Regions from separate parts of the Streptomyces sp. 796.1 genome, predicted to be linked through region 1. Evidence: riboswitches for the same ligand, from Rfam matches in the RefSeq annotation. Region 1 holds a riboswitch; each other region holds the start of a gene.

The links. A riboswitch is a leader RNA that binds a small molecule or an ion and turns the genes downstream of it on or off. The one in region 1 is predicted to bind cyclic di-AMP.
Region 2: it holds a riboswitch for cyclic di-AMP, as region 1 does, so the genes downstream of both, ACMA1D_RS27550 (M23 family metallopeptidase) here and ACMA1D_RS23930 (M23 family metallopeptidase) in region 1, are expected to answer to the same signal.
Region 3: it holds a riboswitch for cyclic di-AMP, as region 1 does, so the genes downstream of both, ACMA1D_RS32125 (C40 family peptidase) here and ACMA1D_RS23930 (M23 family metallopeptidase) in region 1, are expected to answer to the same signal.

Annotation. Positions count from the first base shown of each region.
Region 1 covers NZ_JBLIWA010000038.1:121,841-131,820, reverse strand. Annotated here, with positions in the region: partial or broken gene ACMA1D_RS23945 (GNAT family N-acetyltransferase) at 1-788, opposite strand, end outside; gene ACMA1D_RS23940 (HPr family phosphocarrier protein) at 935-1,216, shown strand; gene ACMA1D_RS23935 (winged helix DNA-binding domain-containing protein) at 2,486-3,589, shown strand; gene ACMA1D_RS23930 (M23 family metallopeptidase) at 3,902-4,825, opposite strand; cyclic di-AMP (ydaO/yuaA leader) riboswitch at 4,839-5,000, opposite strand; gene ACMA1D_RS23925 (M16 family metallopeptidase) at 5,844-7,211, opposite strand; gene ACMA1D_RS23920 (M16 family metallopeptidase) at 7,265-8,674, opposite strand; gene ACMA1D_RS23915 (DNA gyrase/topoisomerase IV subunit A) at 8,890-9,980, shown strand, end outside.
Region 2 covers NZ_JBLIWA010000048.1:42,729-52,708, forward strand. Annotated here, with positions in the region: gene ACMA1D_RS27545 (aldo/keto reductase) at 1-166, opposite strand, end outside; gene ACMA1D_RS27550 (M23 family metallopeptidase) at 351-1,721, opposite strand; cyclic di-AMP (ydaO/yuaA leader) riboswitch at 1,733-1,901, opposite strand; gene ACMA1D_RS27555 (PP2C family protein-serine/threonine phosphatase) at 2,061-3,215, opposite strand; gene ACMA1D_RS27560 (DUF6227 family protein) at 3,962-4,873, opposite strand; gene ACMA1D_RS27565 (GNAT family N-acetyltransferase) at 5,624-6,277, opposite strand; gene ACMA1D_RS27570 (Asp23/Gls24 family envelope stress response protein) at 6,908-7,399, shown strand; gene ACMA1D_RS27575 (hypothetical protein) at 7,759-7,995, shown strand; gene ACMA1D_RS27580 (hypothetical protein) at 7,992-8,330, shown strand; gene ACMA1D_RS27585 (DUF6286 domain-containing protein) at 8,327-9,268, shown strand; gene ACMA1D_RS27590 (alkaline shock response membrane anchor protein AmaP) at 9,261-9,887, shown strand.
Region 3 covers NZ_JBLIWA010000106.1:80,142-90,121, forward strand. Annotated here, with positions in the region: gene ACMA1D_RS32105 (type I polyketide synthase) at 1-4,699, opposite strand, end outside; gene ACMA1D_RS32110 (FcoT family thioesterase) at 4,736-5,299, opposite strand; gene ACMA1D_RS32115 (TauD/TfdA dioxygenase family protein) at 5,310-6,215, opposite strand; gene ACMA1D_RS32120 (SAM-dependent methyltransferase) at 6,828-7,859, shown strand; cyclic di-AMP (ydaO/yuaA leader) riboswitch at 8,318-8,469, shown strand; gene ACMA1D_RS32125 (C40 family peptidase) at 8,474-8,947, shown strand; gene ACMA1D_RS32130 (hypothetical protein) at 9,242-9,841, shown strand.

The DNA of each region.
Region 1 (9,980 bases):
GCGAGGTCGGTGCCCGTCAGCCGGGACGGCCCGGCCGGGAAGGCGTAGTTGACCGCGTACACCCGGCCCGTGTAGCCACCGGCGAGCAGGTTGCCCAGGACCGCGCGGCCGGCGCCGCCCGACCGCCGGCTGGCGCCGATGACCGCCACCGAACCGGGCGCGAGCAGCCGCTGCACCGAACGCGCCTCGGCGCGCTGTTCCCGGGCCCGCATCACGGCCAGCGACCGCGCCGTGGGCTCCAGGTCGAACTCCAGCCGGACCACGCCGTCCTCGAAGCTGCGCTGCTGGGTGTAGCCCGCGTCCGTGAACACCTTGATCATCTTGGTGTTGGCGGGCAGCACCTCGGCGGCGAAGCGCCGGATCGCGCGCTCGCGGGCGACGGCCGCGATGTGCTCAAGCAGGACGGAGGCCACGCCGCGCCCCTGGTGCGCGTCCTGCACCAGGAAGGCGACCTCGGCCTCGTCGGCCGGCGCCGACGCGGGCAGCCCGCGGTCGTCGATCCGGTCGTAGCGGACGGTGGCGATGAACTCGTCCCCGACCGTCGCCGCGAGACCGACCCGGTTCACGTAGTCGTGGTGCGTGAAGCGGTGCACGTCACGGTCGGAGAGGCGGGGGTACGGGGCGAAGAAGCGGTAGTACTTCGACTCGTCCGACACGTGCTCGTAGAAGTCGACCAGCCGCTGCGCGTCGTCGGGGGTGATGGGGCGGATCTGGGCGGTGCCGCCGTCACGGAGCACCACGTCCGCTTCCCAGTGGGTCGGATAGGCGTGCTCGGCCGGCGTTTCCATGCGTCCAGCCTATGCGGGGGGACCGACAACGGTCCGACTCGCGCACTCCGTTGTGGCGGGGCAGGCTGTGCATGGGCCCCGCCGGAGCACTCCGCGCCCCGTGAGAGACTGGTCTAGACAACAAAAACCACCTGAAGGGCAACACCATGGTTGAGCGCCGCGTCACCGTCGGCTGGGCAGAGGGCCTGCACGCTCGCCCCGCGTCCATCTTCGTCCGCGCCGCGACGGCCTCCGGCGTCCCCGTGACGATCGCCAAGCCGGACGCCGACCCGGTCAACGCCGCCTCGATGCTCGCCGTCCTCGGACTCGGCGCGCAGGGTGGCGAAGAGGTCGTCCTGGCCTCCGAGGCCGATGGCGCCGAGGCCGCGCTCGACCGCCTGGCCAAGCTCGTCGCCGAGGGCCTTGAGGAGCTCCCGGAGACGGTCTGACTCGCTCTCCAGCGCACGACAGGGCCGCGGTGACGGATGCACGTCACCGCGGCCCTGCTGTATGTGCTCTGCGCTGGGCGCGGTGTGGGGCCCGGGGGGGGCGCCGGGTGCACCGGGCGTCTGGAACGCGGTACGGCGCGGGTACCTGGCACGCCCGCAGGTCCCGAGCGCGGCGGGCCCCTCGCGCGCGTGGCGCAGGACGGGTTCGGCGAACCTCGCGCGCCTGGCGCGGGACGCAGCGCCGTACGGGCCGGGCCCGGCAGTACTGCGCCGCGTGAGCCCTCACCCGCACGGGCAGGACGGCCCCGGACGCCGCGGGCGCACCGGGTGGGGAACGCCGCACGGAGGCGATGCCGTACGGAGCGCGCACGGTGCACCGGGGCGACAGGGCGCGCACACGGAGCACGGGGCAGGTGCCCCGCTCGGCACGGAGCGGGCGCCGCACGCGGCACGGGGCACGGGGCCGTGGCCCACCCAGTCGACCGGTACGGCCCTCCGGTCCATCACCCGAGGCGTCCCCCCGGGGGGCTCGGCTTCCCCCGTACGCCTACCCCTCCCCCCAGCCGGGTCGGGCGAGTACGGCCGGCACCCCGTGGACGCGGCGCCTGCCCGCTACGCGTACGGCCGTCCGGCAGGCAGGTCCCGTACCCGCGGAGCAATCCACGCACGCCCCGTGCCTGCGCTGCCTGCCGCGCGCGTGACGCGCGCGAAGGTCCGCACCATCCGGCCAGGCGCTGTCGGGCCCGTAGGCAGTGCAGGCAGCACCCCGTGGAGGCCGCCCCTCGCGCACGCGTAGGCGCGCGAGGTTTTCGGGCCGCGCCCTCCGTCCTCATGCGCGCGCGTACGCGAGGTCGTTGCAGCCCGGCGTGGCGGGGACCAGGCACACATCGCCCACGGCGCGCCCGCGAGCCTCGACCGGCGCCCACTCGGCAGCCGAACGGCACCAGCAGCGGATCGCGGTCAGAAGCTGACCGCAAGGCCGGCAAGAATGGCCAGCAGGCGCCCCGTTCGCAACCCGCGAAGCCGGCGGGGCCCCGCGCAACAGCTCCACCACCCACGCCCGCCCCACCACCCCCATCACCCATCACCCATCCCCATCACCCATCACCCATCACCCCACAGCTTTCATCAGCACCGGGAGAGGACCGACCGCATCGTGAAGACCAGCGAACCGGGACCGCCGGCCGCCCCGTGGCGGCCCACCGCCAGCACCGCGAAGCAGGCCGCCGCCCGTCGGCCCGTACCGGCGTTGCACGGGGCGGGGGGCCGGTGAGCGTTCTCGGCACCAGGGCGTTGGGGCGGGCGTCGCTGGCCCGGCAGTTCCTGCTCGCCCGCGCCGACGTCCCGCTCACCGACGCCGTCGCGCACCTGGGCGGACTCCAGGCGCAGGAGCCGCAGGAACCATTCGTCGGCCTGTGGTCGCGGCTGCGCGCCTTCGACCCTGGGGCGCTCTCGGACCTCCTAGTGGAGCGGCGGGTGGTGCGTACCGCCCTGATGCGCCGCACCGTTCACCTGGTCACCGCCGAGGATGCGCTGGCCTGGCGGTCCCGGCACGACGCCATGCTGCTCCAGCGCGCCCTGGGTGCCTACCGTCGCGAACTCGACGGCGTCGACCTCGATGAACTCGCCGCGGCCGGCCGGGCCAAGCTGGACGCCGGGCCGTGCTCGAACGCCGAGCTCACCCGGGCGCTCGCCGAGCGTTGGCCGACCGTCGTGCCCCGGGCGTTGGGCGAACTGGTGGTCGCCGCGCTCGTCCCCACCGCCCAGCTGCCGCCGCGCGGGGTGTGGCGCGCCCGGGCCGGCGTGCGCAACGTGCTGCTGGCGTCCTGGCTCGGGCGCCCGGTCGACCCCCTGGCCCCGGACGCCGCGGACCCGGTCGGGCAGGCGCTGGTGCGCCGCTACCTGGCCGCCTTCGGCCCGGCCGCATCGGCTGACGTGCGCGCCTGGTGCGGCGTGGCCGGGCTGCCCGCGGCGATCCGCGCCCTGCGCCCGGAGTTGGTGACCTTCCGCGACGAACGGGGCCGGGAACTCCTCGACCTCCCGGACGCGCCGCGCCCCGACGCCGACACGCCCGCCCCCGTACGCTTCCTGCCCGCGTTCGACAACGCGGTGCTCGGCTACCACGACCGCAGCCGGATCATCGACGACGCGCACCGCGGGCTGTCCGTCACCGGCGCCCGCTTCGTCCTGGTCGACGGCACCGTCGCGGCGACCTGGACCGTCCGGGACGGCACCGTCCGCGTGACACCGCTGCGCCGGCTCTCGCGCACCGACCGCACCGCGGTCGCCGAACAGGGCCAGGCCCTGGCGTCCTTCCTCTCCGAGGACGGTGACGACCGCGACCGGGTGCGCATCGACGCGCCCGCGCCGTAATCCCCAACTCCCGCGCGCGCCCGCACGCGCGTACGCCCGCACTGCCCCTGCCCGCACCCGAACGTGCGGCCCGCACCGGGTTTGGCGCCCGTGGTCGGCGCGTACGGGCGGGCACGCGCGCGGGGCACGCCGAAGGCCCCGGCTTCGGGAGCCGGGGCCTTGGCGGGAGAACGAGTGCCGGGTGGGCGGTGGGCCGTGACCGGGCGGGCCGCTCGCGCGGCATGGGGGCGCCCGGCGGGGCCGCGCGCAAGGGCGCGCACACCGCCACCGTGCCACCGCGGGCGGTGGCCGGCCAAGCGTGGTGAACCGGGGCTAGATGTTGACGCCGTGCGACCTGAGGTAGGCCAGCGGGTCGATGTCCGAGCCGTACTGCGCGGAGGTGCGGGCCTCGAAGTGCAGGTGCGGGCCGGTGGAGTTGCCCGTGCTGCCCGAGATGCCGATCTGCTCGCCCGGCGCCACGGTCTGGCCGACCGAGACGGAGAGGCTGTGCAGGTGGCCGTACTGGGTGTAGGTGCCGTCGTTCATCTTGATGATGACGTTGTTCCCGTACGCACCGCCCCAGCCGGCCTCGACCACGGTGCCGGCGCCCACGGCACGCACCGTGGTGCCCGTGCTGGCGTGGAAGTCGATGCCGGTGTGGCTGCCGGAGGACCAGTTGCCGCCGGACGCCTTGTACTGGGTGGAGACGTAGCTGCCCGCGATCGGCGAAACGTAACTGCCGATCGCCGCGCGCTCGGTGGTGCGGGAGGCACGGGACTGCCCGGTCTGCTCCGTCTGGCTCGCCTGCTCGCTGGCCTTCTGCTGGGCCTCGCGCTCCGCGGCGGCCTTGGCCTCGGCGGCCTTCTTGGCGGCGGCCTTCTTCTTGGCCTCCTCGGCGGCGGCCTTGCGCTTGGCCTCCTCCGCCTTCCGCTTCACCTCGGCGGCGTGCTTGGCGGCCTGCTGGCGCGCCTCTTCCTCCGCCTGCTGCTCCGCCGCGGCCTGCTCGGCGGCGGTGTACTGGGCGTCAGCCTGGGCACCGATCTTGTCGGCGATGTTGTCGTTCAGGGTCACGGCCTGGCGCAGGCCGGTGTCCTGAAGTTCCGGCGACGCATCGGCACCGGAAGCGGCCATCGCGGGCGCCGCGATGCCGGCGACGACTCCGGAGGCGGCGAGAGTGGCCATACCCGCCACATTCGCACTGCTACGGGCGAAACGGGTGGGGCGACGGTGCCGCCCGGTGGCACGGGTGAACGCCATGAGGAGGCGTGCTCCTTTCCTTCCCTCTCGCCTACCGGGTTAGCTGACGGGTTCGGAGCAGGAAGGTCTCCTACGGTCACCACGCCCCGCGAGAGGATGGCGGCCGATTCACCCCAGGGGATTTGGGTCCCCGGCTCCCTCGGCTCGCACCAGAGGGACTCGGCGATGGTTGTCCGGTGCCACGGATGTGGCGGATGCGTGACGAACAACGGCCCTGACGCTAAGCGGGACCACTTTTGATCGGCAAACAGAACCGGCTGTTTGTTGCGCACGCCACACGGCAGATGGGCAGCCTCTCCAGCAAACCAGACATACCGAAAGCCCCTGGATTCCCTCTTGACTCCGCGGCTCCTTAACGCTCCGTCAGCAACAGAGCGCCCGCGCCCCGCTCGCCCGGCCTCGCGCCCGGCCCCCTCACCAGACGCCACGCACCGGCCGCCCCGCCGGCTCCCGCGCCCCGTGACGCCTCGTGAATCCGGTAGGCGACACGGGCGATATGGGCGTACGAGGCCGTACCAGGGCTCCGCGCGCCGCGCCCGCCCCCACTTTCCTCGCACTCCCTTGCCTTGCACTCCCCGTACGCGCGCGCACGCGCGCGAGGCGGTCAGCGGCTCAGGCGGAGGCCCGTCTCAGGAACTCAGTCCGTCTCGGGCACTCAGGCCCGTCGCCGTGACCGCCGTGGCATCCACCCACCCGCCCACGCGCGCGGCCCCGCCCGCGCTCCCTGTCGTACGGAGCGACGCGTACGACGGCTCCGTACGCCAAGGCTCCGCGCAACAGCTTCGTACGGCGAATCCGTACGGAACGCCCGTACAACTGGTCTGCACCGCGGGCTCTGCACCGCGGGGTCTACACGGCGGGACCTGCGCGGCGGGTTCCGCACCGCCCGATCAAGGGGCAGTGCCAGGCCCGGCGGCAGGGCGCCGTTGGGCGGCCGGGCATGCGACGGCCGGACGGGGGCCCCGCCCACTCGGGCGCCCGTCGGTCGCGTGCCCGGCCGCCGCCGGATCGGACGGCGTCAGCCGGAGACCACCCGCACGTCGCCGATGCCCAGCGCCTTCACCGGCTCCTCGATGGCCGAGGCGTCGCCGACCAGCACGGTGACCAGGCGGTCCACCGGGAAGGCGTTCACGACGGCCGCGGTCGCCTCGACCGTGCCGGTCTCGGCGAGCCGGCGGTAGAGGTGGGCCTGGAAGTCGTCCGGCAGGTGCTGTTCCACCTGGTCCGCGAGGGTGCCGGCGACCGATGCCGCCGTCTCGAACTTCAGCGGGGCGATGCCCACCAGGTTCTGCACGGCCACGTCGCGCTCGTCGTCCGTCAGCCCCTCGGCGGCCAGCGTGCGCAGCACCTTCCAGGCGTCCTCCAGCGCCGGCCCGGTCACCTCGGTGGCCACCGAACCGCTGATGGCCAGCAGCGAGAGGCCGGAGCCGTCGGCCGTGGAGCGCAGCACCTGGGCGAAGGCCCGCACGCCGTAGGTGTAGCCCTTCTCCTCACGCAGCACCCGGTCCAGCCGGGAGGTGAGGGTGCCGCCCAGGCAGTAGGTGCCCAACGTCTGCGCCGGCCAGACCCGGTCGTGCCGGTCCGCGCCCACCCGGCCGATGAGCAGTTGGGTCTGCACCGCGCCCGGGCGGTCCACGATGACGACCCGTCCGGTGTCGTCGGCGGCGACGGCCGGCACCGGGCGGGCCTGCCCGGCATCGCCCGTCCAGGCGCCCAGCGTGTCGGCGAGCGCCTCGTCGAGGTCGACGCCGGTGAGGTCGCCGACGACCACGGCGGTGGCCGTCGCGGGACGTACGTGCGCCGTGTAGAAGGCGCGCACCGCGGCGGCGTCCACGGCCGCCACCGTCTCCTCGGTGCCCTGCCGCGGACGGGACATCCGCGAGTCGGCCGGGAAGAGCTCCTTGGAGAGCGTCATCGCCGCCCGCCGGGCCGGATTGGCCAGCTCGTGCGGGATCTCGTCCAACCGGTTGTGCACCAGCCGCTCGACCTCCCCGGCGGGGAAGGCGGGCGTGCGCAGCGCGTCGGCGAGCAGCCCGAGCGCCTTGTGCAGCCGGGAGGCCGGCACCTCAAGCGAGACCCGGACCCCCGGGTGGTCCGCGTACGCGTCCAGGGTCGCGCCGCAGCGCTCAAGCTCGGCGGCGAACTCCTCGGCGGTGTGCCGGTCGGTGCCCTCGGACAGCGCCCGCGCCATGATCGTGGCGACGCCCTCGATGCCCTGCGGCTCGGCCTCAAGCGGCGCGGCGAGGTTGACCTCGACCGCGACCACCTGCTGGCCGGGGCGGTGACAGCGCAGCACGGTCAGGCCGTTGGACAACTGGCCGCGCTCGGGCGCGGGGAACGCCCACGGCTTGGGCTGGCCGGGCTGCGGCTGGGGGTGGAACTGCATGCTCGTCACGGCGGTGTCCGTCGCCTTCGTCTGGCTCGTGGCTGCGGCGTCGCTCACCGGTCGGCCCCTTCCTCGTTGTCCTCGGTCGCTGCGTCGGTCCCGGTGGCCTCGACCACGTCGGTCGGCTCGGTCGGCTCGGCGCCCTCGGCGCTCTCCGCCGGCTCGATCGGCTCGTAGACGAGCACGGCCCGGTTGTCGGGGCGCAGTCGGGCGGCGGCGACGGCCTGCACCTCGGCGGCGGTGATGTCGAGCACCCGGCTCACCGCGGTCAGCGCCAACTGCGGGTCCCCGAACAGCACCGCGTACCGGCACAGTTCGTCGGCCCGGCCGCCGACCGTGGCCAGCCGGTCCAACCATTCGCGTTCGAGTTGCGCCTGGGCGCGCTCCATCTCCTCCGGGCTCGGGCCCTCGGCTGCGAACCTGGCCAGTTCCTCGTCGACGGCCGACTCGATCGCGGGCACCTCGACGCCGCCCGAGGTCTTGACGTCGAGCCAGCCGAGCGAGGGCGCACCGGACAGCCGCAGCAACCCGAAGCCGGCCGCGACGGCCGTGCGGTCGCGCCGCACCAGGCGGTTGTGCAGCCGCGAGGACTCGCCGCCGCCGAGCACGGTCAGCGCCAGGTCGGCCGCGTCCGCCTCCCGGGTGCCGTCGTGCGGCAGCCGGTAGGCGGCCATCAGCGCCCGGGCCGGCACCTCCTCGCGCACCTCCTCGCGCACCTGCTCCCCCAGGACGTCGGGGAGCGCGCCGTCGCGCGGGGTGGGCTTGCCGTCGTGCGCCGGGATGGAGCCGAAGTACTTCTCGACCCAGGCCAGCGTCTGCTCCGGGTCGATGTCGCCGACCACGGAGAGCACGGCGTTGTTCGGCGCGTAGTACGTGCGGAAGAACTGCCGCGCGTCCTCCAGCGAGGCCGCGTCCAGATCCGCCATCGAGCCGATGGGGGTGTGGTGGTACGGGTGGCCCTCGGGGTAGACCATCGCGGTCAGGCGCTCGAACGCGGTGCCGTACGGGACGTTGTCGTACCGCTGGCGGCGCTCGTTCTTCACCACGTCCCGCTGGTTCTCCATGCTCTCGTCGTCGAGCGCGGAGAGCAGCGACCCCATGCGGTCGGCTTCCAGCCACAGCGCCAGCTCCACCTGGTGGGCCGGCATGGTCTCGAAGTAGTTGGTGCGCTCGAAGCTCGTGGTGCCGTTGAGGGAGCCGCCGGCGCCCTGCACGAGCTCGAAGTGGCCGTTCCCCTTGACCTGGTGCGAGCCCTGGAACATCAGGTGCTCGAAGAGGTGGGCGAGGCCCGTGCGGCCCTTGACCTCGTGGCGGGAGCCGACGTCGTACCAGAGGCAGACCGCGGCGACCGGGGTCAGGTGGTCCTCGGAGAGCACCACCCGCAGGCCGTTCGCCAGGCGGTGCTCGGTCGCTGTCAGGCCGCCGGAGCCGGCCTGTTGCGTGGCCGTGTGACCCATGGGCATGTACGTCCCTTCGATCGCGCGATCTTTCGCGGGTTGAGCAGTCCTGTCACTGTATGCAACCGGGCTGACATCTGGCGAAGTTCCCGGCGATGTGCCCGGCTGTGGGCGGCTCCGACACCTGCCCGCGGCCGGGTCGCGGTCCGCGTTGTCAGTGCGGCGGTCCACAATGGTCGGCGTCAACACTCGCACCGGCAGGAGAAGGAGCCGCAGCCGCGATGGCCCGCCGCAGCACGAAGACCCCGCCACCGGAGGATTTCGAGGAGCGCATCCTCGACATCGACGTCGTCGATGAAATGCAGGGCTCCTTCCTGGAGTACGCCTACTCGGTGATCTACTCGCGCGCGCTGCCCGACGCCAGGGACGGCCTCAAGCCCGTGCACCGCCGCATCCTCTACCAGATGAACGACATGGGCCTGCGCCCCGAGCGGGGGTACGTGAAGTGCGCCCGGGTCGTCGGCGAGGTGATGGGCAAGCTGCACCCGCACGGCGACGCGTCCATCTACGACGCGCTGGTGCGCATGGCCCAACCCTTCTCGATGCGGCTGCCGCTGGTCGACGGGCACGGCAACTTCGGTTCGCTGGGCAATGACGACCCGCCGGCCGCCATGCGGTACACCGAGGCGCGGATGGCCTCGGCGACCTCGCTGATGACCGAGTCCATCGACGAGGACACGGTCGACTTCACCCCGAACTACGACGGCAGCGAGCAGGAGCCGGTGGCGCTGCCGGCCGCCTATCCGAACCTGCTGGTCAACGGCTCGTCCGGGATCGCGGTCGGCATGGCGACGAACATGCCGCCGCACAACCTCGGCGAGGTCATCGCCGCCGCCCGGCACCTGATCAAGCACCCGGGCGCCGACCTCGACACGCTGATGCGCTTCGTGCCGGGCCCCGACCTGCCGACCGGTGGCCGCATCGTGGGCCTGACCGGCGTGCGCGACGCGTACGAGAGCGGGCGCGGCACGTTCAAGATCCGGGCCACCGTCTCGGTGGAGAGCGTCTCCGCGCGGCGCAAGGGCCTGGTCGTGACGGAGCTGCCGTTCGCGGTCGGCCCGGAGAAGGTCATCGCCAAGATCAAGGACCTGGTCGGGGCGAAGAAGCTCCAGGGCATCGCCGACGTCAAGGACCTCACCGACCGTGAGCACGGGCTGCGGCTGGTGATCGAGGTGAAGAACGGCTTCAACCCGGAGGCCGTCCTTGAGCAGTTGTACAAGCTGACGCCGATGGAGGAGTCCTTCGGCATCAACAACGTCGCCCTCGTCGACGGCCAGCCGCTGACGCTCGGCCTCAAGGAACTCCTTGAGGT
Region 2 (9,980 bases), on a different contig from region 1:
CGGCGGTGTCGATGAAGTTGCCGCCGGCGCCCGCGTAGGCGTCCAGGATGGCGAAGGACTGCGCCTGGTCGGCGCCCCAGCCGAAGACGTTGCCGCCCAGCGAGAGCGGGAAGACCTCGACGTCGCCGATCAGGCGGGCCCGTGTGCTCGGTACGTGTTCAACCATGCCCGTGGCCAACGGCCCCGCCCAGCGCCCTATTCCCGCCCCGCCCCGCCGATCCGCCGTACGGGTCACCCACGCCGTACGCGCCGTACGCGCCCTGCGGACCAACCGGCCGCACGAGCCGGACGCGCCACCGCGCCGCACGCCCCACCCACCGGCCCGCGGGCCCCGCGGCCCCGCCGGCCCGCTACGGCTGGAGGCCGTGTTCCCGCAGCCACGCCACGGGGTCGATCGGCGCGCCGCCGCCCGGCCTGACCTCCAGGTGCAGGTGCGGCCCGGTGACGTTGCCGGTCGCGCCCACCCGGCCGATCACGTCGCCGGTGCCGACCTGGCCCGAGGTCTGCGTCATGGAGGACAGGTGGCAGTACCAGACCTCGGTGCCGTCGGGGAGCGTGAGGACGATGCGGTAGCCGTACGAACCGGCCCAGCCCGCCTGCGTGATGGTGCCGCCGTGCACCGCCTTGACCGGGGTGCCGGTCGGGGCGGCGAAGTCCTGGCCGGTGTGGTTGGCCGACCACATGTCGCCGGCCTGGCCGAACGTGGAGGTCAGCGTGTACGAGCCGACCGGCAGCGCGTAGCTGGCGGCGAGCTTGGCGCGGCGTTCGGCCTCCGCCTTGCGCGCGGCCTCCGCCGCCTTGGCCTCCGCGGCCCGCTTCGCCTCCTCGGCCTTGCGCTTGGCCTCGGCCTCGGCGGCCCGCTTCTTCGCCTGCTCCGCGGCCTGTTCGGCGGCCTTCTTGCGCGCCGCCTCGGCCGCGGCCCGCTCCGCCGCGACCCGCTCGGCGGCCTCGCGCTCGGCCGCGTCCGCCGCGTTCTGCTGGTTCTCGGCCTGCTGGAGGATGCGGGCGCGCAGCGCCTCGCCCGCGTTGGCCGTGCCGTTGGCCGTCTCCTCGACGGTCAGCCCGGCCTGGCTCAGCGGCGTACGGTCCGCCGGGTGCACCGGGGACGCCGGCTGCCCGCCGCCGTCCGCCAGCAGCGGCCCGACGCCGGGGATCTGGTCGGCGTCGGGCAGGGAGTCGACGAGGGCGTCGGCCGCGGCCCCGAGGTCGGGGACGGACAGCGCGGCCTGCGGGCGGTCCTTGGCGCTCGCCATGCCGCCGGCGCCGACCGCCGCGATGACCCCGACGCCGAGCACGGCACCGCTGCGGGCCATCGAGCCGCCGCGCTGCTTCACCACCCGGTGCCGGCCGCGGACCGGGGCGACGCTCTCGGCGGTGGGGTTCCACTCCTCCCCGGGCGCGCTGCCCGGGGCTTCGTCCTCGGACGCGCCCCAGGGTGGCGGGTCGCCCCAGGGCGCCGGCTCGGGCGCCGCGCCGGGCGCCGTCCCGAGCGTCATCTCATCCGTCATCTCGACTGCCGCGCCGGGGAGTTCGTCCGTACGGCCGGCGAAGGGGAGCCCGCCGGGATGGCCGTCGGGGTGGCCACCGGGGTGCGCCGCGACCTGGCCCCCGGGGTGCGCGGCGAACTGCCCGCCGGGGTGCCCGGCGAAGGGACCGCCGGCATGTTCGGCGGGGTCGGCCGCGGGAGAAGCCGGGCCGGAGGCAGACCTGTTGGACGCCACGGAGGCGTGCTCCTTTCCTTCCTTCTCGCCTACCGGGTTAGCTGACGGGTTCGGAGCAGGAAGGTCTCCTACGGGCCGTGGACGACCCGATTCACCCCAAGGGTTGGTTCCCCGGTTCCCTCGTCTCGGCCCCGCCGGGAACGGCGGTGTCGTGCCTGAGGAATTCGGCGACGGCGCACGGAGCCGCCTCTTGCGGCGGCGGTGACGACCGCGCTGCGTTATCGAACGTTAATAGAGGCTCGGGTGTGATTCCAAGCTGTTCTGGGGAATAGGGCACCGCCTTTGCCGGACCGCCTACCGAACTTCAGCAGCCTGGTCAAGATCGACTACCCAGCGCAGTCAACGGCCATCGCCGCGCCCGCCGCGCCGGGCCAGCCCCGGGCCCGACCGGCGCAGCGCGAGCAGCGCCATGTCGTCCACTCGCTGCCCGTGCGTATGCCGCGTCACGTCGGCGATCAGCGTGTCCAGGAGCCCGTCGGGGCTGGCGAAGCGCCGGCCGCCGAGCCGCTGCGTCGGCTCGTAGAACCGGCCGGTCTCGTCGCGCGCCTCGGTCACCCCGTCCGTCAGCATCAGCAGCGTCGCACCGGCCGGGAACGCCGTCTCCGTCACCGTGTCCTGCCAGGCCGCCAGGTCTCCCATGCCGAGCGGCAGCGCGCCCGCGGCCGGCACCAGTTCCCGTACGTTGCCGTCGGGCAGCAACAGGAGGGGCGGCGGGTGGCCGCGGTTGATGAGCCGGAGCCGGCCGCTGCCGGCGTCGTCGATCTCGCCGATGACCGCGGTGGTGAACCCCTCGAACTGGTCGAGCCCGGCCCGCCGGTCGCCCTCCCGGTCCAACGCCCGCTCCAACCGGTCGACCACGCCCTCCAGCGCGGGCTCCTGCTCCGCCGCCTCGCCGAACGCCCCGACGACCACGGCGACCGCCTCCACCGCGTCCAGGCCCTTGCCCCGTACGTCCCCGATGAGCACGCGGGCGCCGTACGGGGACTCCTGCACCGCGTACAGGTCGCCGCCGATCCTGGCGTCGGTCTGCGCCGCGACGTACCTGGCGGCGATCCGCAGCGCGCCCGTCCGGGCCGGCGGCGCGGGCAGTACGGCGCGCTGCGCGGCCTCGGCGACCACCCGGACGGTGGCGAGCTGCCGGTAGTTGCGCCGCACCACCCGGTTGATGGCCAGCGCGAACAGGGCGACGGTCGCCACGGTCGCCACCTCGGTCACCGACAGCGCCCGGTCGGCGGCGCTGTGCGCGAACGCCAGCAGGACCGCGGTGGCGACTGCGGTCGCCGCCACCACGCTCGTCCAGCGCAGCGAGAACAGCGGGGCGGCGATCAGCGAGGCGGCGGTGAGGAACGGCGACGCGGTGTAGTGCGAGGGGGTCAGCAGGTCGAAGACGACACCGCCGGCGAGCAGGACGGCGGGGAGCCAGCGCAGGACATTCCGGGCATGCGCGGCGCGCGGCGACTCCGCTTCCGCTCCGTCCCACCCGGGGTTCCCCACGCGCTGCTCCCGCTCTCGGCTGGCCCGCACCCTACACAGCCCCCTTCACCCGCATCCGTCACACCTTTCCCACCACCACCCCGAACCTCCCCACCCCCACCCCTCGCGAGCGACCCCAGCCCCCCAAGCGGCCTATTCACCCCCCGGGACGGAACCCGTACGAGGCAGCGTCCCGCGCCGGAAGCCAGCGGCTCACCGCCGGGGCGGAGCGCGTACGCAGCGGCGGACGAGGCGGGCGTACGGAATGCGCGTACGGAACGGGCGTACGGATCGGAGGGGGCCGGGAGGCAGAAGGGGGCGGGGCAGCCGCGGGGCGGGCGGGATACCAGACAGCCACAGCCACGATCGCGGGGCCGGCCGCAGCCGGCCGCAAGCCCGGTCCCGCACGCGAACGGTCGGGGCCGGCCGCGGTCGGTGACGACGGGCGGTGACGACGATCGTGCCGACGGACGCCGACCGGGTGGCGCCACCCACGGCCGGCGGATACGCACACGAGGCGAGCCGGTACGCGCGCGAGGCGATCAGGTACGCGCACGGCGGCCGGCCGGGCAGAGAGGCAGGGCGAGGCGGGTGTGCGCGGGTCCGGCAGCCGGACGCGCGCACGGGTCCGGCAGCCGCCTCAGTCGGGAGGGGCGGCGGTACCCGAGGCGGGGAACGGGGGCGGCCTTCGCGGGCGGCGGGGGCGAGGCCGCTCCGCCCTGCGACGGGCCGTCACCCGCCCCCACCGGCCCACGACTTCCTGGTCGCTAGAGCTCGACGCCCAGCGCGCGGGCGTGGCGGTCGGCCGCGCACTCCGCCGCCGCCTCGTCCAGATACACCTCGCACACCAGCCGGCCGTCCGACGTCAGGTTGTGCTCCAACTCCCACAGCACCACCTCGTCCCCGCCCACCAGCAAGAACGCGTGCTCGTAGTAGCGGCACCAGGTGGTGTCCGGGTTGCCCGTACGCAGCCTGGGCTTGGTGGCCAGGGCGATGTCGTGGGCGAACGCCGTGGTCAGCAGGGCGCGTACGTCCTCGCCCGGACGGTCCGGGTTCTCCGCGCGGCGCAGCACCCGGCGGGCGTGGTCGGCGGAGTCGTCTATCGCGTACGCGCGCTGCGGCGCGAACGAGCCGACCGGCGTACGTAGTTGCTCCGGCAACCAAAAGGGGATGCTCTCCAGCTCGTCCCAGAGCACCCCGCCGATGCGCTCGTGGATCCGCCGCTCGGCGACTTCGAGCGAGCGCTCGTCCGCGTACAGCTCGTAGCTGACCGGGGCCGGGGCGGCCGGGGTCGGGTCCGGGGCGGTCACCGCGGCCGGGGCGCGCTCGGTGGCCGGGGCCTCCGCGCCGCCCGGCCGGTCCTGGCGCAGCTCGCCGTCCAGCGGCTGGGGCAGCGCCGCGGGGCCCGCGTCGGACACCGGCGAGGTGTTGTGCTCCAGCTCCCACAGGAGTTCGCTGCTCCCGTCCGGCAGCAGGAAGACGTGGCGGTAGGTGTTGCAGCCGACCGGCGTCGAGCGCCCGTTGCACTGGCGGCAGGAGCGCAGCTCCGACTGGTGCATCAGCGCGCCGCGCAACCTGGCGGCCAGCGCGTCGTCGATCTCGAAGCCGTTCTGGGCGCGGGCCAGCAGCCCGTCGAGGTGCTCAGCGGGATGTTCGCCGCCCGGTGTTGCGTGCCCCACGTTCCTCTCCTCCCGACCATTGCCACGCCGCGCCCCCCAGCGACCCCCTCGCCACTTACGGTAGCGAAGTGGATACGAGCCACGGGACGGGTTTTCCGGAAGCCATCGCAGGTTCGCCACCGTGCGACGGTTCCGCGCCATGGCTTGCGCCACCCCTACGCCCCGCCCGCCCGGCGCCCCGTCACCCCCTTGCGACGGGTTCCGGATGCGCCGGCGTGCGCCCCGGCCCCGGCATATGCCGATCGGGCCCGCCCGGCGTTTGCCCGTGCTCACCCGCAAATTCCGCCCCCGGGCGCGCGGCGGAGGCCGATCAAGACTGACGCGAAATCGGTGCTCCGCCACCCGCCCGGATCGCGTGGGGTGTAGTACGCCCGCCCCGGGGCCTGCCGCACCGCCATCCGCGCACCACCGCCCCGCCAGCACCGCGCCACCACGCCGACCACCAGGCCCCACGGCCGCACCAGGGGTTCATCGCCCCTCGGCGAAGCCCAGGACCGTACGGGCGAAGCGCCCCGCCACCGGACCCTTCGGCGCCCCGCCGCCAAGCCCTTCGCCACCCCGCCACCGGGCCCCGTCGCCCTCGCCGCGGGGCCGTCCGGCACCCCGCCACCGCACCGTTCCGTGCGCCCGCCGCGACCGGCCGGCCGCCCTCGCCCGCGCAAACCCGCGCCAGGGCGGCGCTCCTGGCCGCTTCCGCCGACCACCCGCCGGCCCACCCGGGCTCCCCCGCCCGCGCCCCCACCCCCTACTTCACAGCCGACGCTCGAAGCACCAGGACGCGTTACCTCCCGCGTACGGGCCGAAGTTCGGTATCCGGACATAGCCGCAGCGGGTGTAGAAGCGCACCGCGGCCGGCTGTCGGTCACCGGTCTCCAGGCGCAGGGCGCCCCAGCCCCGCCCCCGCGCCCACTCCTCAAGCCCGCCGAGCAGCCGGCCGGCAACTCCCGTACCGCGCCGGTCAGGTACCACGTACATCCGCTTGACCTCGCCCACCCCGGCGCCGAGCGCACGCAGCCCGCCGCAGCCCACGGGCGCACCGCCGGGCCCGTACGCCACCAGGAACACAGCGCTGTCCGCGGCGGACGGCGCGGGCCCCGGCTCGCTGTCCGGGGTGCCGTAGAGCCCGGCGATCTCGGCCCGCTGGCGGGCACGCAGCGCGACCGCGTCCGGATGCGCCCAGGGCACCTCGGCGAGCACCACGCCACCGGCCTCGCCGGCCGCACCGGCCGCGTCATCGACCGCGCCGGCCGCTCGACCGGTCGTACCACCAGCCGCACCACCGAGCGCACTGCCGACCGAGCCCCGGGCCGTACCACCCGCCGAGCCCCCGGCCGCGCTACTCGCAGTGACGCCCCCGCCCACACCCGTACCGCTCCCCGCACCCGTCTCCGTATCGATCTCCATGCGGCGCGATTGTGTCGAACACGTGTTTCCTGCCGGTAAAAATACGAGCGGGACATCGCACGGACCTGCGGCCGGTGACCGGTACGGGTGCCACGGCGCCGCAGGACCGGCGCGGACCGGATGCCGATCCGGACACCGGCGCCCACCGCCGCTCCCGGACGCCGACCTGACGCCGCGATCCCGCCGGAGACGGGGCGAGGCGGGCGGGGACGGGCCGGGGGCAAGGCGCAGGGCCGGGCGGCCGAGCCCGCGGGCGGCCGGCGCGTGACCCGTCCTCAGAAAATTCTCGATTCCTGCGTGACGTTCGGGGCAAAGGGGGTTCCAAGTACCCGTCAGCGTCCCGTCGTCCGGGCGCACCGGCGGTTGCCTCCCCGGGGGCCCGCGGAGCGACCGACGGCGGCTCACGGCGGCGTACGGAGGCGGGTGGACGAACGCAAGACGAACACCGGACGGCGACCGTCCCAAGACGCCCCGGCACCCACCGCGGACGACGGACAACAGAACCACGACCCCGCACGACCAGGCACCACCGCAGCCGCAATGACCCAGCAAGCCACAGCAACCACAGCAACCCGCAAGACCTACGCACACCCACGCACACCAGCAAAGATCCGAAGGAGAGCAACCCTCATGACGACGAAGACGGCCACCGCCGCGATCAACGAGCCCCGCACCGGTGAGACCAAGCCGACCGCCGGTACCACGCTGGAGAGTTCGTCCGGTGCCGACAGCCAGCCCGCGACCCGAGGCAAGACCTCCATCGCCGACGGCGTCGTCGAGAAGATCGCCGGCATGGCCGCCCGCGAGGTCGCCGGCGTGCACGCCCTCGGCGGCGGTCTCGCCCGCACCCTCGGCGCCGTCCGCGACCGCGTCCCCGGCGGGCGCCCCAACGTCGCCCGCGGCGTCAAGGTCGAGGTCGGCGAGCGGCAGACCGCGATCGACCTGGACATCGTCGTGGAGTACGGCGTCCCGATCACAGACGTCGCCGGCGACATCCGGGAGAACGTCATCGCCGCCGTCGAGCGCATGACGGGCCTCGAAGTGGTCGAGGTCAACATCGCGGTGATCGACGTGCACCTGCCGTTCGACGACGAGGATGACGACGAGGCCCGCGTCCAGTAACCGGGCCCAGTAACCGGTCAGGTAACCCGTCCCATAACCCCCGCCCGGCCGCCCCGTCCCCCACGCTCACCGCGACCGGCCGGCTGACCGACCGGCCACAACCCCGCCCGACGCCCCGTACGACGCCCCGCGGCAGGCCGCACCACCCGGCAGCAGCACGCCGCCAACACAGCACCACACGCGGCACGCAGCAGCCAGCAGCCAGCGGCGCAGCGCCCCACCACGGCAACCCGCCGCGGCCAGCGGCTCGCCGCACCCCGGGCGTCCCGCAGTCCCCGTCCCACGCCGGCCCACGTCCCCCGGGCGCCCAGCCCGGGGGCCCGGGCCCGCCCCGTCCCCGCACCCCCAAGGAGGAGGCCATGAGCAACGCGATCGTGGGCCTCGCCGTCGGCATGGCGCTCGGCTTCGCCGGTTACTTCGGCGGATTCACCGCCTTCCTGCTGGTCGCCGCGCTCGGCGCGGTCGGCTTCGTCGTCGGCCGGCTCGCCGAAGGCGACCTGGACTGGAGCCAGTTCGCCCGCCCGGGCCAGGGCCGCGCCCCCCAGGACCGTCCGACCACCCGTACCCGAACCACCCAACGCAGCAGGCTCAAGTGACCATCCCCGCAGCCCAACGCGGCGCCCTCAGCATCGCCGACCGCGTCATCAGCCGTACCGCCACCGCGGCGGCCCGCGAGGCCCTGCACGACCTCGACCACCCGACGGCCACCGCCCGCGCCACCGCCGTCACCCGGCGCGGCAGCGCCCGGTTGAACCTCGCCCTCGACCTGCCGTACCCGATCGACATACCCGCCACCACCGACGCCGTCCACCACCACGTCGCCCGGCGCACCGAAGGGCTCGTCGGTCTGCCGGTCGCCACCGTCCGCATCCGCGTCGAGCGCCTCCACCTCCCGCAGGCCGAGGCCGGCGACGACGGGCGGGTGCGGTGAGCACCACGTCCGAGGAGAAGCCGACCGGGGTGCCCCGCGGCCACACGCCCCGCCCCTGGTCGGCGCGGCGCGGCCCGGCCGCGGTGCTCGCCCTGCTCGGCTCCGCCGCCTGCGGCATGCTCCTGTACGACCAGGTGGCCGTGTACTACGGGCGGCCCGCCGCCCCCTGGCGCACCCACACCCGCGACTGGCTCGCGGACACGCCGGGCACCAGTGGCTGGGTGATCGGCGCCGCGGCCGTACTGGCCCTGCTCGGCCTCTACCTGATGTTCCTGGCCCTCACCCCCGGCGGCCGGCGCCGGCTGCCAATGGCCCCCGCAGGCCCCTCCGTACGGGCCGTGCTCGACCGCGCCGGCGCCGCCACCCTGCTACGGGACGCGGCGCTGCACACCCCCGGAGTGACCGCGGCGCAGGTACGGATGCGCGGCCGGAGCCGGGCCGTGGTGTGGGCCACCCTGTCGTACGGCGACGGCCGCTCCGTCCGCGCCGCCCTCCACACGGCCCTGCTCGAAGCGACCGACAGCCTCGGCCTGGCCCACCCACCCCGCCTCACCCTGCACATCACCACCCCACCCCAGCCCCGCACCCCCGCGCCCGCAACGGCGCCAACGCCTACGCCGACGGCAGCGCCAGCAACGAACACCGTCGTGGCCGAGACAGGCACGGTCGCCTCAAGTACGGGCGGGACGGGCCGGGGCGAGACAGGTACGGGCGGGTCGGGCACCGGTGGGTCAGCCGCGGCCACCCCGGACACGGCCGAGAGGCGCGGGAACGAGCCGACCACGCCCACCCCAGACACCGGCGAAACACCCACGACCAACCCAGGTCCGACCACCCCGAACACACCCCAGCCACAACACCACCCGCAAACCCGCCCCCAAACCCAGCCACCAACCCACCCACCGACACCCGGAGGAGAGGAGCCAGCCGATGGATGACCGCCCCGGCAGCCGCCTGTTGAACCGGGCCCTGCTGGCCGTGCTCGGCCTCTCCGGCCTCACCGCAGGCACCTGGATCGCGGGGACCGGCCTGGCCGCCCGCGGCGACCTCCCGTACGAGCTCCCCGCCTGGTGGCCCCGCTGGCACCCGCGCGCCGAACTCGTGGACTGGCTGGCCGCCACCGAGGTGCGCGACCGCGGTTGGTGGCCGGCGGCCGTGCTGGCCGCGCTCGCCCTCGGCCTCCTCGCCCACGCCTGCTGGCTGCTGGCCCAACCACCGCGCGCCCCCCGCAGCCTGCCCGTCCCCACGCCCACCCCCGACGATGCGGCGGAAACTCCCCACCACACCCTGCGGACGTCCGCCCTGACCCAGGTGATGACCGCCCAGGCGGCCGGCCTCCCCGGCGTGCGGCGCGCCCGGGTGCGCCTCACAGGCAACAGGCGCCGCCCCCGCGCCCGCCTCACCCTGGTACTCGCCCCGGACGCCAGCCCCCGCGCCGTCCTCACCGCCCTGACCCACGGCCCCCTCGCCGACGCCCACCACAGCACCGGCCTCCCCGGCCTCCGCTCGGGCCTCCACCTCAGCGTCGCGAGCCGCACGGCACGCCGAGCACGCTGAAACCGGCCCCACGACGGCCGGACCAGAAGACGACGGAGCCTGGCGGGCGTGCCCCCACCCATCCCGGGCAGGCTCCGGCATGACCGCTAACGC
Region 3 (9,980 bases), on a different contig from region 1:
TGACGCAGGCCAGCCGGTGCAGCACGTGGTGGGCGACGAGGAAGGCGGTGGGCTGTGCCGCGGCCTGGGCGAAGGTGAGGTCGGCCGGCTTGCGGACGGCCTGTGCCGAGGCGACGGTGACCTGGCGGCGGAGGCTGCCGAGGTGGGCCACCAGCACCGGGTCGCCGATCGCGAAGGAGGCGGTGGGCCCGGCCGCGACGACCTCGCCCGCGCACTCGTGGCCGAGCGGGACCTCCAGCGGTCCGCGACCGCTCTCCTCGGCGAAGACCCGGTGCAGGCCGAGGACGTTGAAGACGTCCCGCATGGAGAGGCCGGCGGCCCGTACCCGTACCCGGATCTGGTCGCCGACGGGCTCGGGCTCCTCCTGGAGCGGTGCCGTGACGACGCCGGTGAACTGGCCGTACTCCTTGATGACCAGTTCGACGTCGGTGGCGGTCGGGCCGCCGACGCCGTGGTAAATGCGGCGTACGTGCCGCAGCCCGCCGCGGTAGGCCACCTGGTACTCGGTGGAGTCCTTGGTGGCCCACTCGTCGAGCAGTGCGGGGTAGGCCCCCGCGGTGCCGCGCGGCGGCAGGTCGATGAGGGTGACGCGCTGGGCCGGGTACTCGGTCCACATCACGTGGCCGAAGCCCCAGAGCGTGGCGGCGGCCCAGGTCGGTGCCTGCTCTGCTGGTTCGGGCGCGTCGCCCGGCACCCACTGGCCGCCCTCGGTGATCAGCCACAGCCGCTGGTCGCGGCCGAAGCCGACCGCCTCCAGGGCGTCCCGCAGGGTGAGCAGGTCCCGGTAGTTGCGCTCGCACTCAGCCCGCAGCGGTTCGTCGGTCCCCCGGCGCGGCTGCCAGAACCAGCACACGTCGGTGGGGCGCCGGTCCTTGAGGGCGGCGGCGGCGTCGGCGGCGCTCGGTACGGCGGTGAGGACGGTCTGCCGGTCGGCGGCCGGCCCCGCCAGCTCGGTCAGGCCCTGCTCGTCGGCGCCGATGAGGAGTACGTGCCGTGGCTGGGGGTCGGCCGCGCGCAGCGATCGTTTGACCCAGCGGAGCTCGGAGTACATCCGGTCGCGGTCGGGGGCCGCGCCCGCCACCTGGCGCAGGGTGAGCCGCTCCATGACGAAGACGGGCCGGTCGCCTTCGAGCACGATGAGGTCGAGTACGGGCCCGGGGGCCTCGGCCGGCTCGGCCGGCGTGCCGCCCTCGTCGGTGGGGGTGGCGGCGGGCTCCGGCGGGATGAGGCGCAGCACGCTGCGCAGGGTGCTCCCGCGGGGCTTCTTCAGCAGCCGGCAGCTCGCGATCCCGACGGGCATGGCCACCACGTCGCTGTCGCCGCGCAGTGCGGTGATGGTCTGGAAGGCGCAGTCGAGGATGGCCGGCGGCAGGTGCTCGGGGCTGGCGCCGTGCTGGCCGCGGAGTTCGCCGATCGCGAGGTTGGGGCCGTGGGCGTCGGCGTGTACGAGCCCCTGGAAGAGGGGCCCGTAGTCGACGCCGAGTTCGGCGAAGTCGGCGTACAGGTCGTCGGCGGTGAAGCGGGCCCGTGGTTCGCCGCTTTCGGTGGCCAGGGTGCGCAGGGTCGCGGCGGTCGCGTCGAGTTCGGGGCGGTCTGCGGTGCCGAGGGTGGCGGTGACGTGCCGGCGCTCGATGCCGTCGGCGCCCGGCTCCTCGCCTGGGAGCAGGCTGACGATCTCGGCCTCGGCGGTGCCGTCGGGGCGCTGGCGCCAGCGGGTGCGCAGTTCGACGCTGCCCTCGTCGGCGATGAACAGGGCCTCGTGCAGGCTGACTCCGGTGATCGGCAGGTTGCTTTCGCCGTAGACGGCGTCCTGGAGTGCGATCAGCATTTCGACGTAGCCGGCGCCGGGGAAGACGATCTTGCCCATGACCTTGTGGTCGGCGAGGTAGGCGGGCCGGTCCGCGCTCACCCGGGAGGTGAACTCCCGCTCTCCGGCGTCCAGTTGGCTGCTCGTCGTGGTTTCCCTGCCGAGCAGCGGGTGGCCGCCGGTGCCGGCGCTCTGGGGCGCGGCGGCGGGGGCCGGCAGCCAGTGCCGGCGGCGGTCGAAGGCGTAGGTGGGCAGGGAGATCCGACGGCGTTCGCGCCCGCGGTGGTACGCGCTCCAGGCGACGGGCGCGCCGGCGGTGTAGAGCTGGGCGAGTGCCTGGCGGGTGACGGTGGCGTCGGCGTCCTCGGCGTGCAGGCTGTTGAGCCAGGTGTGGCCGGCGGCGGCGTCCAGGCACTGCTTGCCCATGCCGATCAGTTCGGTGGCGGGTCCGCATTCGAGGAAGAGGTGTCGGCCCCGTTCGGCGATGGCGTGCATCCCGTCGGCGAACCTGACGCCCTCGCGCAGGTGGCGGGCCCAGTAGTCGGGCGTGGAGATCTCGGCCGGGTCGGCCACGCTGCCGGTGAGGTTGGAGATCAGGGTGAACTCGGGCTCGTGGAATTCCAGCCCGGCCACGACGTCGCGCAGTTCGCGGGCGGCCTCGGCCATCAGCGGGGAGTGCGAGGCACAGGAGACGGCGAGCCGCCGGTTCTTGATGCCGCGCTCGGTGAGCTGCTGCTCGACGGTGGCCAGCGACTCCTTGCCGCCGGAGAGTACGAGCTGTCGGGTGCCGTTGATGGCGGCGACGGAGAGGTCGTCGTGACCGTCGACCAGCTCGGACACCTCGGCGACCGACGCTTCGACGGCGGCCATGGCCCCGGGTGGTGAGGCCGCCATCAGCCGGGCCCTGGCGGCCATCAGGGTGACCGCGTCCTCCAGCGTGAACAGCCCGGCGACGGTGGCGGCGACGATCTCGCCGATGCTGTGTCCGGCCAGTACGGAGGGGCGCACGCCCCAGGAGAGCCAGAGCCTGGCCACCGCGTACTCCAGCGCGAAGAGCGCGGGCTGCATGTAGGCGATCTGGTGGATCAGGTCGGCGTCCTCGCTCTCGCCCAGCAGCATGTCGCGGATGGAGCGGCCGAGGTGCGGGGTGAACAGCCGGTCGCAGGCGTCCAACTCGGTGCGGAAGGTGGCGAACCGTTCGTACAGCGGGCGTCCCATGCCCACGTACTGGGCGCCGCCGCCGGAGAACAGGAAGGCCACCTGCGCGGTGCCGGCGCTGGCCTGCCCGGCCTTGGCCAGCCCGCGGTCGAGCAGCCGGGCGACGTCGTCGTGGTCGCGGACGAAGCCGGCGATCCGCAGCGGGAAGTGGGCGCGGGCCACGTTGCTGGTGTAGCAGAGGTCGCCGACGTCGAGGTCGGGCTGGTTGCGCAGCAGCCGCTGGTAGCGCTGGATCTGGCCGGTCAGGGCGGGGGCCGACTTGGCGGAGAGGGTGAGCAGGTGGCCGGCGCCCTCCTCGGTGGGGGCCTCGACCGGCTCGGGCGCGGGTGCCTCTTCGAGGACGACGGAGGCGATGGTGCCGGTCAGCCCGAAGGAGTTGACCAGCGCCCGCTTGGTCGGCGCGGTCCAGGGGCGGGCCTCGGTGGCCACCGCGACGGGGGCGGTGTCCCAGGGGATGCGGCTTGAGGGCTGGGTGAAGTTCAGGTGCGGGAAGATGGTGGACTCACGCATCTGGAGCGCAGTCTTCACCAGCCCTCCGATGCCGGCCGCCGACTCCATGTGGCCGATGTTGGTCTTCAACGAGCCGACGACGACCGGCTGTTCGGGGCTGTGCGAGGCGCTGAAGACGGAGCTGATGGCGCCGATCTCGATGGGGTCGCCGAGCGGGGTGCCGGTGCCGTGCGCCTCGATGTACGAGATGTCGTGCGGGCGCATTCCGGCGGCGTCCAGCGCCCTGCGCATCAGCCCTTCCTGGGCGATGCCGTTGGGCACCATCAGGGAGCTGCTCTCGCCGTCGGAGCCGACGGCCGAGCCGCGGACCAGGGCGTAGATGCGGTCGCCTGCGCGCTGCGCGTCCGAGAGCCGCTTGAGGACCAGCGCGCCGCCGCCCTCGCTGCGGCAGTAGCCGTTGGCTGCCTCGTCGAAGGTCTTGCAGCGGCCGTCGGGGGCGAGCATGTTCGACTGGCTGGCGAGGATGTAGGGGCGCGGGTTGACGATGGCGTTGACGCCGACGCACAGCGCGACGTCGGATTCGCCCTCGCGCAGGCCCTGGGCGGCGAGGTGCACGGCGACCAGCGATGCGGAGCAGGCGGTGTCGATGGTCATGCAGGGGCCGCGCCAGCCGAGGAAGTACGACAGGCGTCCGGAGACGGCGCTGAGCGCGGCGCCGGTGGGCATGTAGCTGTTGAGTTCCTCGTTCGCGTAGCCCCCCATCTCGCCCGCGTAGTCGGTGTTGCTGACGGCGACGTACACGCCGCCCCTGCCGTGGCGCAGCGGGCTGGGGTCGATGCCCGCGTCCTCCAGCGCCTCCCAGCCGGTCTCCAGCGCGAGCCGCTGCTGGGGGTCGATGTAGTCGGCTTCCTTCGGCGAGATGTTGTAGAACTTCGCGTCGAACTGGTCGATGCGGTCGAGGAAACCGCCGCGTTCGCACCGGATGACGCCCTTGGCCGCCGGGTCATCGGAGGTCAGCCCCTCCGGGTCCCAGCGGTCGGTGGGCAGTTCGCGCAGTCCGGACCGGCCGGTGCGCAGGAATTCGGCGAATTCGTCCGGCGCGTTGCTCCCGCCGGGAATGCGCAGTCCGATGCCGACGATGGCGATGGGGTCGGGCCCGGTGTGGGAGGTCTCGGGACCGGCTGGTGCTGCGTGGTCCCGTGCGTCGGTGGCGTTATCTGACATGGCTCCTGCTCTTGTTGCAAAGTCCGTACGGGACACTCACGCGGCCTCGGTCCTGGTGGTGCGCACTGCGAGGCGCACTCCGCCGTGGCAGGTCGGTACGTCGCCGTCGCCGTACCGGCACAAGGTGCTGACCAGGACGATCGATCCGCCGTCGGCTTCGCGCTCGTCGACGCCCACGACGTCGATCTCGCCCCAGAACCCGCGCCCGCGCATGGCGCGCCGAAAGGTGCTGCGGAAATCCACGATGAGAATGTCGGGAAGCTGTCGAGCCCAGTACTCGTCCAGGGTCCAGGCGTCGAACGGCCACATGGCACGCTCTTTCACGGACTTCGCCAGCAGGTAGTAGACGAGTTGGTTGAAGCACAGGTTGAATTCGACCGCGTTGAAGTGTCCGGTGTCGTCGATGTAGCACGACTCGGGAATGGTGAATTCGCCCCGCGCGCTGACGCGCCCACCGTCCCTCGGCTCGCCCTGGCGCGTCACCGTGGCGGCCTTCAGATAGCGGCAGTGCGGTTTGTAGGGGGTCAGGACCCGGTTGAGGAGCGGCTCGTCACAGCCGTACTGGGTGGATCGTGCGGTGCTGGTGTTGATGAGGTCCACTGGTTGTCTCTCAGCGGCCTTCTGCCGACTGCCGGGCGCCGATTCCGGCGTAGAACTCGTGGTCGTCGTGGACCGTGATCCGGTGCGAGACGGTCGGCTCGGGCTTGACGGTGTGCCGGGCGCAGTGCACGAGGCTGCGGTTGTCCCAGACCAGCAGGTCGCCCTTGTCGAAGGTCTGGAGGTGGATGTTCTCGTGCTGGAAAGTGGGATCGGCCTGGCCGACCGCGGCAAGCACGTCGCGCAACAGGGAATCGGGCAGCGGCGACCCGTCGGCGGCCTGCAATTCGTAGGTGAACGCCTCGCTGATGTAGAGCAGCGGCTCGCCGGTGACCGGGTGCGGGAAGACGGTGGGGTGGGTGACGGCCGGGGTGTGGTCCTCGATCTCGGCGAGTACGTCGGTGATGGGCCGGTAGACGTCGTCGGGGCGGATCTTGAAGTACCGCCGGACGCTGTTGCGGCTGCTGGATCCCGCGAGGGCGTCCTTCATGGCCTGTGGCAGTTTCCGGTACGCCTTGCCCATGTCGATGAAGTAGGTGCCGCGGTTCTCCTTCGGCACCACCTGCGGATAGATCAGGGTGAGCCCGAACGGGCGCGCCATGAACGAGTAGTCGTGGTGCCAGAACTTTCCCGTTTGTGGCACGCCGACTTGTTGTCCCGCCTCCTTCACATTCGAGGAGACGAAGATTTCCTTGTGCTCGGGGTGGTGGTACATCGGCTGGTAGTAGGTCTCCACCTCGCCCATGCGGTGGCCGAAGGAAACGAACTCGGCGGCGGAGAGGTGCTGCCCTTTGAGGACCACGATCTTGTGTTCGTAGACCTTCTTCTTGAGTTCGGCGATGTCCTCGTCCGGGGCGTTCAGCACATCGATTTCGACATCGACACCCAGCGCGGTGTCCGTTTGTGGTGCGGTGGTCATAATCTCCCCCAGTGGGCCGTGCCTGATTGGTTAAGAGAAATCACTGACGGTCCCACCGTTCAGTAACCGGCTTAGGTCGGCCTTCAAGCCCGCTGAAACGGAGGGGTTGCCTCCCCGACGGGCGTTCGACGGACGGTCCCCCGAACGGGTAAGCCCGCCTTGGCCCGTATGGGCGGTGCCAACCACCGGGTGGCCCAACCCGACCGGACCATTCATCACCCGTACGAGTGGACCGCCGTTTCGGGCGCGTGGCGCCCTGCCACCGTCACGGGCAGGAGATTCCCGAGGAATCCAGTGCGCCGGAGCGCATCGGAGTGCGCATACGGGGCACGGCTCGACGGACGCCATCGGTGAATCTCCTGATACACCTGTCGGGCGCGTCGCTTCGGCGTACGACGTGTGGGCCCCGGGCGTGTTGGGCAGTCAGCCCCCAGCGCCCGCCCACCGTCACGTTCCGCGTGCGCCGTTCTTTCCCCTCCCGCGCGTTCCCGCTTGCCCCGCGCCGTGTCGCTGGGCGTCAGGTCGCGGGTCGAGGCCCGCCGGTCAGCCGTCGCATCGAGCCGCTGCCGCGCGCGCCGCCCTGCTCCCCCGTACACAGATGAGGACACCCCTGTGAAGATCAAGACGTTCGCCAAGCTGGTGCGCAGCCGTCAGCTCCCGCTCGCGGTGCGCATGCCGAAGGACCTCTCCGCCCCCGTCTACCGGGCCTCCTTCCTGGCCGCGGCGGCCACCAGCGGGGTGCTGCGGCACCTCGCACAGCAGCCGCTGGACGCCCCCGCGCTCGCCGATGAGCTCGGCCTGCACGAGGAGGAGAAGCTGCTCGGCTCCTGGCTCGACATGGGGGTGCGGGTGGGGGACCTCGGTCAGCGCGGTGGGCGGTACCGGCTGCGCAGCCGGCTCGCCAAGGGGCTGGCCCGGCCCGATTCGGACGCGTACGCGGCGCTGCTCGAACAGCTCATGCGCTTCCACGCCCCGCTGCTGCTGGACGCGCCGAACATGCTGCGCGAAGGCCGGCGGGTGTCGATCGCCGATCAGGACGGCGCGCTCATCGCCCGCTCGTCCCGGGTTCTGGAACCCGCCGTGCAGGGGGTGGTGGAGCAGCACGTGGACCGCACCGCGCCGGTGCGCCTCCTTGAGGTGGGGTGCGGCAGCGGTACGTACGTGCGGCACGCCACCTCGCTCAACGACCGGCTGACGGCCGTGGCGATCGACCTCCAGAGCGAGGTGGTCGAGCAGGCCCGGGTGAACCTGGACAAGTGGGGACTTGCCGACCGGGTGGAGATCGCCCGGGGAGACCTGCGGACCTACTCCACGGACCAGAAGTTCGACCTGGTCACGCTGCACAACAACATCTACTACTTCCCGCAGGGCGAACGGATCAAGGTGCTGGAGCGGGCGCGCTCCTTCCTGATGCCCGGGGGCAAGCTGCTCCTGACGACGAGTTGCCAGGGCGGCGGTCCCGGCCTTGAGATGCTCAACCTGTGGTGCGCGTACGCCGACTTCACCGGGCCGCTGCCGCACCCCGAGACGCTCGTCGGCCAGTTCCGGGAGGCCGGCTTCAGCCAGGTGCGGTCGCGGCGGCTGGTGCCGGGTGAGGAGTTCCGGGCCTTCACCGGTGTGAACCCGTTCGACGCCGAGGACTGACCGGCCCGCCCGGACACTCCGGGAGCCGGCACTGAAATCCGTATTGCCGGAACCATCCCGCCTTGGCATGATCCGTGGCGCATCGCAGCGTCGGGCGTCCTACGGGGCGTCCGATCCGCCGACGCGCGGCCAGGAGCGCGGCGTGACGTCTCATCACCATCCACACTCCGGACCCGGCCGTGACGGGGGCCGGGTGGCCCAGTCGTCGTCCGCACCCCGGACCCCCCTCGTCCGATTTTGCATTTCCGCAGGTCAGGACGGGTGATACGGACTCGTACGGGGGACGTTTCGCGGTGCGGTTCGCCATCACCGACGAAGGTGAAGAACTTCACATACAGCCCTTTCGACTGCGAATTCGGGCCGTGGATGGCGCAGTATCCCTATCCGACACCACCAAGCCCCCGTCACCACGGCGGGGCGGTCCGGGCGGACGCCGAGTCCTGCCGCCGCACGGACCAAGGAGTAGATCGCAGATCGGCAGGAACGGGAGACCCAAGCACGACGGACCACGAAGTCGGTGGTCCTTGGGGTGAAGCCACGCAGGTGGCCGGGCAACTTCGCCAGTCCGAACCCGACAGGTCATCTTTCGCAGGCGGATGACGAAGGGCTTCTGTATGTCCGCGCAGGCTCGTATACCCGCGCTCGCTTCCCGCCTCGGCACCGCGTCAGCCCTCACCGCGACGGTGCTGGCGGGGTCGGCCTTCCTTCCCGCGATGACCGCCGACGCCGAGGCGGCGACCGCCTCCCACAAGGCGCTCAAGGTCGCGGCAGGCAAGAAGGGCGCACCCTACAAGTACGGGGCAGCCGGTCCGCACCGGTTCGACTGCTCCGGGCTCACGCTCTACTCGTTCAAGAAGGCGGGCAAGAAGCTGCCGCGCACGGCAGCCGCCCAGTACAACAAGACCCGTCACCTGTCCGCAGGTTCCCGCAAGGCGGGGGACCTGGTCTTCTTCCACTCCGGCCGGAACGTCTACCACGTGGGCATCTACGCCGGGAACAACAAGATCTGGCACGCTCCGAAGCCCGGCAAGTCGGTGCGGCTGGAGAAGATCTGGACCAAGAAGGTCTGGTACGGCCGGGTCCGCTAGGCGCCCTCGCACCACCGCCCGGGTGGACGGGGGTCGTCGTGGCCACCGCCCGCCCGGGCGTGCGAGCAGTACGCGAGGGGTATGCCCGGATGACGTGCACTGCCCGCCCGGCCGCCGGGCGCGTGCAAGCGGTACGGGCGCCGGCCGCCTCGCGGCGCGCTCCGCCCACGCGCTCACTGAGCCGGGTGATTGTCCCCCTGGGTTCGTCACCCGCAGGAGGCACCCGGCGTTGTCCTCACGTGCCGACCGAATCACGGTCAGCCTGATCCATGAGGACTAGTCATGATGCGAGGAATGACCGGTGTCGCCGTCGTTGCCGTGGCACTGGCGGGTGCGATGACGCCGGCCCAGGCACGTGAGGCGACTCTGCCGATCAAGAACGGCAAGGCCGAGTTCTGCTTGACCAAGCCCGCCGCCAAGCGGCTGGCCGAGGCGAAGATCAAGCTGGTCGCGACGGGGAAGGCACGGCTGACCGGCAAGCAGCGCCAGTGCGTGTCGCTCCCGCTGACCGAGGGCACCCGGGACTACGCCAAGTTGCAGGGTGGCCTGAGCTTCCGTGACCGGGATGACCGCCTCGACCTGAGCAAGGTCCACAACTACGTGGACAAGACCCCGCGGACCGTGGTCCACGCGTCGGTCAACCGGGCCAAGGCCCGGCAGGCGCAGTTCTTGACCTACACCATCAAGCGGGACAACGCCCAGGTCACGCAGAAGCAGATCAAGGCCGTTGACGTGCGGACCGCGCTGACCGGCGAGGGCGAGAAGCTGTTCAAGAAGACGTTCGGCAAGTCGCCGCTGCGCGAGGGTGAGCAACTGTTCAACCTGAACGCGGTGGCGGACCTGCCGAAGGGCGCGCCCGACGCGCTGGCCGCGCTGCTCAGCTCGCTGGGCTGACCCTGCTGACGCCGGGCTGACCGCACTGGTGCGCTCGGGGCCAGCAGTCGCCCCGCCCGCTCGGTGAGGCCGCCACCGGCCGTTTGCTCCACAGGTGCCGTCGACACGCGCTCTGCGTGTCGACGGCACCTGTGCGTGG